2 linked regions of the Flocculibacter collagenilyticus genome follow. Each later gene encodes a partner of the first gene's protein in a complex. Links are inferred from orthologs where the notes say so. Each region holds a gene or a part of one and is shown on either strand. Other genes may lie near its edges.

Region 1 (3,345 bases):
TGTTAAAGGTAACTCATTAAGATGATGTCGTTCTTTCAAATAGTGGGCGCAACCACATTATCGTATTTAGCCGGGCTCGGGCGCGCTGCATTTATGTTATTAAGTGCCATTTTTACTGTGCCAAAACCAGGTAAAGCTCTGCCACTACTCATTAAACAAATTCATGTAGTGGGTGTACGCTCTTTAATGATTATTATTGTCGCTGGCTTGTTTATCGGCATGGTATTGTCATTACAAGGCTATACTGTTTTAGTTGATTATGGCGCTGAGGATAGCCTTGGCCCTATGGTATCGTTGTCACTATTACGTGAGCTTGGCCCAGTTGTTACTGCCTTACTATTTGCCGGGCGTGCAGGCTCTGCACTAACCGCTGAAATTGGCCTGATGAAAGCAACCGAACAGCTAACCAGCATGGAAATGATGGCAGTTGATCCATTAAAACGCATTATTGCTCCTCGTTTTTGGGCTGGCGTTATAAGCATGCCATTGTTAGCACTTATATTTTCTGCCGTAGGTATATTAGGCGGTCATATTGTTGGCGTAGAATGGCTAGGTGTTGACAACGGCAGCTTCTGGTCAATCATGCAAGCTAATGTAGATTTAGTGGATGACGTATTTAACGGTATCATCAAAAGCATTGTGTTTGCCTTTATTGTAACTTGGGTAGCGCTATTTAAAGGTTATGATGCCATGCCTACGTCAGAAGGGATCAGTAAAGCAACCACAGAAACAGTAGTACATGCATCACTTGCCGTACTGGGTTTCGACTTTGTATTAACCGCGTTAATGTTTGGATAATTTAGGATAAACGAGAGAAAACTATGATAAGCCGCAAAATTGAAATTATGGTAGGCATTTTTATCACATTAGGTGTGATGGCATTTGTTATGCTGGCGTTAAGCGTTGCCAATGCAGGAGCGGTAGGAACAGGCGAAACATATAATTTATACGCTAAATTTGACAATATTGGTGGATTAAAAACTCGCTCGCCAATAAAAGTAGGCGGTGTAGTGGTAGGCCGTGTAACCGCTATTAAGTTAGATCCTGAAGATTATTCTCCGGTTGTGACCATGTCTATTGCTCAATCTTATAATAATTTTTCTGAAACCAGTTCTATCTCTATACTTACATCAGGCCTACTTGGCGAACAATATTTAGGATTAGAACCTGGATTTATAGACGAAAGTGTTGAAATACTTAAAGGCGGTGACTATATCGAAGATACTAAATCAGCGCTTGTGCTTGAAGAGCTCATTGGACAGTTTTTATTTAATCAAGGAACAGATGACTAATAAGGAACCACTATGTTGAAATACCTACACACTTTTATTATTGCAGTTATTTTATCGCTATCTTTTCAAGCGAGCGCAAACAACGAAGAAAATCCGTATAAGCTGATTGAACGCGTCGCAGATAAAACGTTTAAGCGTATCGCTAACGAACAGCAAGTAATCAAAAATCAACCAGAACACCTGAAAAAAGTCGTTACGGAAGAATTGTTGCCGTATGTCGATTACCGCTACGCGGCTTATAAAGTGTTGGGTAAAAATTTCCGAAAATTCACAGCCGAACAGCGCGAAGACTTCGTGCACGCATTTCGCGATTATTTAGTTTCTACTTATGCAGGTGTGCTTACACTTTACAAAAATCAAGCGGTGATTTTTGAGCCTGAACAATCTGTAGACGGTAAAAAAATCGTTATGATCACCACTAAAGTGATTGATGAAGGCAAGCCTGATATCAAAATTAATTTCAAAGTGCGTAGAACTAAAACCCAAGGCTGGTTAGCTTATGACATGGTAGCAGAAGGTATTTCACTGCTAGACAGTAAACGCGCTGAATTAGGTGGTCTGATTATGCAACAAGGGTTAGACAGTGTAACAAGTTTACTGAAAGAAAAAGCAAAGCGCCCGATTGAAATAAAAGAAAAAGACGCCAAATAAATGAGCATGAATTTACGTTGGGAGCCTGCTTCTAATCTTCTGAATATATCGGGTGAGCTAAATCGCACTAGTATTTTAGCTCATTACCCGATAAAAAAGTCTAACTTTAGTGGCCAGTCTCTTACTGTTAATATGAACGACACCGTGAGTGTTGATACTGCTGGCGTAGCTTGGTTATTGCATTTAATTGAAACTGCAAATGCTGCCAACTGCAACATATCATTTCAGCACCTGCCACAACAGCTAGTTGATATTGCTACTGTAACAGATGTATTACCTTTATTAGACAATACTGCTGTTTAAAACTTAACACAGAACGCCTAGCACATTGTAGCGCTAGGCTGTATAGTTCCACCCTTTCCTATTAAGTTTTGTAATGCCATATCATGGTGACAAACCAAATTTATTATGAGTACTTCCATGGAACCAGAACAAATAAAAACATTGCTTACTACTGAACTGTCTCTTGACGAAGTATATGTAAAAGTAGAAGGCAGCCACTACGAAGTGATCGCTGTTGGTCACTGCTTTGACGGTGTAAGCCGCGTAAAAAAACAGCAGCTAATCTATGCACCATTGATGGCGCATATTAAAGATGGAACAATTCATGCCGTATCCATCAAAGCCTACACTCCGGATGAATGGGCAAGAGATAAAAAACTAGTTATGCCTTCTTAAGGAATCCCTTCATTCATGAATCAATTTCAAATTTTAGGTGGTAATTCATTAAATGGTGAAGTCACCATTTCCGGCGCTAAAAATGCGGCATTACCCATTGTTATCGCCACACTATTAACACCTGACACTGTTTCATTGAGCAATGTGCCAGAACTACGTGACATTGACACTTCTGTTGAGTTACTCGACCACCTAGGTGTAAAAGTAAACCGAAACGCGGGTAATATGGAAATCAGTGCTGCAAACATTACCAGTTTAGAAGCCCCCTACGAAGTAGTTAAAAAAATGCGTGCTTCTATTCTCGTATTAGGCCCTATGTTAGCTCGTTTTGGTAAAGCGCATGTCTCGTTACCGGGCGGCTGCGCTATCGGGGCACGCCCTGTAAATTTGCACATTGATGGCCTGCGAAAAATGGGGGCACAAATAGAGCTGGAAGGTGGTTACATTAATGCGTCTGTTGCAGGACGATTAAAAGGCGCTCGCATTGTAATGGACATGGTGAGCGTTGGTGCTACAGAAAACTTATTAAGTGCTGCAGTTTTAGCTGATGGCGAAACAATCATTGAAAATGCCGCCCGTGAACCAGAGATTATCGATCTGGCTAACTTCCTAATCAAAATGGGCGCCAAAATTAAAGGTGCGGGTAGCGACACTATTGTGGTTGAAGGTGTTGCCGAATTGCACGGGTGTGAGCACAGCATTTTACCAGACCGTATTGAAACCG
Region 2 (3,310 bases), 2.2 Mb from region 1 along the record:
CCACATCTGTCAGCGTCTAAGCCGATCAATTTAAGATTTTTAGCAACGTGTGGGTTCTTATTTTTAATCAGTTTTTGCGTCATTTTCTATTATTTTCATGGCGCTCACAGGCAATTAACATACTGGCAGAGTGCAGTTGAGAAGCTGCCTGAATTTGGTAAACGTTCTATTTTGAGTCAAGGGGAACCCTTAAGTTTGCAAGAAACGCAGCAGTTTGCATTAGCACTTAGGACTAAGTTAGCTGATACAGACGGCGACGCAGTAGCGTGGATGTTATTAGGGCGTACACTATTGTCGTTGCAAGACGTTGAAGGTGCGTTGGCTGCTTTCAATAAAAGCTATCGTCTTGATCCTAATAAATTATCCTTGTTAGTCAGTTTTAGTCAGGCATTGATCATTCAAAATACGGAAAAATCCATTGCACAAGCAGGAACTATGTTATCTAAGGCGCTAACGCTTTATCCTCAAAATCCTGATGCATTATCTCTTCTGGCGTTGTTAGCATTTAACAGAGGGGATTATACGGAGGCAAGATCGGCTTGGAATTTATTAATATCTCAATATGAGCCAGCAGACCCGCGTCACCAATTTATCAAGCAAAAATTAAGTGAAGTAAAGAGCTTATTGGCAGGTAATACGACGGATATCTCTCCAGATAGCGCTTCAGATGTCGCTAATGGTAGACAAGATAGTATCAACGCCTCTAATGATGCTAAGCTCAATGTAACGGTGAATTTAGCACCTTCTTTAAAGGACTCAATTCCTGAAGGGGCTACATTATTCATTTTTGCGCAGGCAACAACTGGGCCGAAAATGCCACTTGCAGTAGTTAAGTCAAACGTGACTAGCTTTCCTATAACCGTTTCATTAAGTGATGAGAATGCGATGATGCAAGGGTTAACACTTTCTAGTGCTTCTCAGGTAGTGGTTACTGCAAGAATTTCAAAGGATGACAAGGTTGATAAAGGAGCAGGAGACTTACAGGGGACTTCTATAAGTATCGATAAACCTTTTTCTAAATCTGTTGCAGTAGAAATAAACTCAGTGCTGTAGATATAAGGGCAGCATAGCCTAATTATTTAAACTTATTTTTTGGACCTAAGTAAATCAATGAAAAATATCCTTTTATTAATTATCCTGAGCACTATGCTTGCTGGTTGTGCATCTACATCTAAACCCAATGACCCGACAACTATCGGTGACGAGCGTGATCCTTTTGAGCCAATTAACCGCGACATGTGGTATTTCAACTGGGACATTCTAGATGAAAATGTTTTGCGTCCGACGGCTGTTGCGTATAGTGAGTACGTACCCAAGCCTGCGCGTGAAGGACTATATAATGTAACATTGAACCTAGAAGAGCCAGCTACAATTATTAATAGTGTGCTGCAGTTAAAATTTAAAAAAGCGGGTGTTTCTACAGGACGCTTTCTAATAAATTCAACCATAGGTATTTTTGGGATATTTGATTTAGCATCTGAAATAGGCCTAACACGCGAAGATGAAGACTTTGCTCAAACGTTAGGGCTGTGGGGCGTAGGTTATGGCCCTTATTTAATGATTCCAGCTCGAGGCCCCAGTACAGTGCGTGGCACAGTTGGTGATGTTGTTGATGGCATGTACTTCCCGTTAGCGCTTATTGAATTTTGGCCAAATATGTTACGCCTTTCAGTAAACGCGTTAGAAACACGCTCGCAGTTAATGGAACAAGAAAAGTTACTATATGAATCTTTAGACCCATATAGTTTTATGAAAGAGATTTACTTTCAAAAAGAAGACTTTCAGTTATTTGACGGTAATGTACCTATCGAAGAAGAAGCAGAAGAATTTCCAGAAGGTGCTTTAGATTACTAACTGTTAATCATTTGAAAATAAGCTATTTTAATAAAAAACCATTGAATTTATTCAATGGTTTTTTTTACATCTACAGGCTTAAGGAACAGGGCTTTAGATATAGAAATAGAACTAAGGTCTATGCGGGTAAATTGTTAAGCAGCCGAACAAAATTTCTCAACCTAAATCTATTCTCCTTAGCCGTGCAATATCACGGATGTTGCTTTTTGATTTCTCCGGCAGCTAACGTTAGCTCGATGGGTCTAGTAACTATTGGATAAAGTAGTACGGTGACAATGAGCCCAACCACAGAAATCCAGCCGTGGAAGTCAGTTAACAGCCAAAATAGCGGGAAAAGAAACAAGATCTTAAGCAGTTTAATTAATACCTGTTTCCATGGCGACATTGATTGTAAAGCGTCATAAATAGCTTGGTTACGCTCTCGATGTGAAAGATTTTCTAAGGTTGGAATTTGTTTACTTTGGAAATACATATTACTCAATTTGCTAAAGATTAACGAAGGGGAAGTTTAAATAAAAATGGACTCCGTAGAGTCCATTTTTAGCAATGATAAAGCTATATACTACAGAGGTGATTTTTCTGGCATACCTTCATGTGTACCTGTCACACTTAATTCTTCATCAAGCTTTTCTTCTTCACTGTCAGTATGGTCACCCTCAGCACCGTGCATCCAATCAACAAGTTTGTTTGCACTTAGGAAAATGATCACAGCAGTAACTATTCCTGCCACACCAACTGAAGCAAAGATAGTTAAAGCATTCTCAACTTGTTCTTCACCTTCACCTACAAATGAACCTACGAAACCTGCGACTTTATTTGCTAATGCAGTGAATAAGAACCAAACACCCATTAGTAAAGAAGTAAACTTAAGCGGTGCTAGTTTCGATACCATTGAAAGGCCGATAGGTGAAAGACACAACTCACCAAGTGTATGGAATAGATAAGCAAAAACAAGGAATAGCATACTTACTTTCACTGACGTATCGCCACCTTGAACCATTGTCGCCCATACCATTACAAAGAAACCTAAAGATAAAAATATCATGGCTAAAGCAAACTTAACGGGTGAAGTTGGTTCTTTACTGCCCATTTTCACCCAAATTGAAGCGACAACTGGTGCAAGTAATATAATAAACATTGCATTTAAAGATTGGAACCAAGTCGCAGGAACTTCAAAGCCCATGAAGTCACGATCAGTAAATTGTGAAGCGTAAATATTGAATAAACCGCCCGCTTGTTCAAAGCCAACCCAGAAGATAATAGAGAAAATACTCATAATAAGGATTACTTTAGTGCGATCTTTTTCTTCTTGAGAAAGTGCTGCTTCTTTCAATTCTTTATTGTTATTTTTCGCAATTTTAGCAGAAGGGACAACACCGATTTGCCCTAAGTACTTATCTGCTAACGTCAACTGTAACGCTAGACCAATTAACATACCTGCACCAGCAGCGATGAA

Evidence for each region.
Region 2: the proteins of HUU81_RS15255 (region 1) and HUU81_RS05480 are in contact, whole or in part, in a cryo-EM structure (PDB 8I8X), measured with the Escherichia coli proteins. The link is inferred for Flocculibacter collagenilyticus from one-to-one orthologs.

What each region holds. Positions count from the first base shown.
Region 1 is NZ_CP059888.1:3,434,309-3,437,653, forward strand. What follows is about bases 143-3,123. They hold HUU81_RS15255 (MlaC/ttg2D family ABC transporter substrate-binding protein), read left to right. Parts: upstream 143-1,304; coding sequence 1,305-1,943; downstream 1,944-3,123. Other genes in these bases: mlaE (lipid asymmetry maintenance ABC transporter permease subunit MlaE), read left to right, coding at 143-798; mlaD (outer membrane lipid asymmetry maintenance protein MlaD), read left to right, coding at 822-1,292; HUU81_RS15260 (STAS domain-containing protein), read left to right, coding at 1,944-2,246; HUU81_RS15265 (BolA family protein), read left to right, coding at 2,364-2,621; murA (UDP-N-acetylglucosamine 1-carboxyvinyltransferase), read left to right, coding at 2,637-3,123. Outside these bases: phospholipid ABC transporter ATP-binding protein MlaF, read left to right, coding at 1-20; more of mlaE, read left to right, coding at 25-142; more of murA, read left to right, coding at 3,124-3,345. UniProt on the Escherichia coli protein: Involved in a phospholipid transport pathway that maintains lipid asymmetry in the outer membrane by retrograde trafficking of phospholipids from the outer membrane to the inner membrane.
Region 2 is NZ_CP059888.1:1,240,678-1,243,987, forward strand. Bases 37-2,982 are described here. They hold HUU81_RS05480 (MlaA family lipoprotein), read left to right. Parts: upstream 37-1,110; coding sequence 1,111-1,854; downstream 1,855-2,982. Other genes in these bases: ccmI (c-type cytochrome biogenesis protein CcmI), read left to right, coding at 37-1,053; HUU81_RS05485 (DUF6170 family protein), read right to left, coding at 2,045-2,326; HUU81_RS05490 (peptide MFS transporter), read right to left, coding at 2,417-2,982. Outside these bases: more of ccmI, read left to right, coding at 1-36; more of HUU81_RS05490, read right to left, coding at 2,983-3,310. UniProt on the Escherichia coli protein: Involved in a phospholipid transport pathway that maintains lipid asymmetry in the outer membrane by retrograde trafficking of phospholipids from the outer membrane to the inner membrane.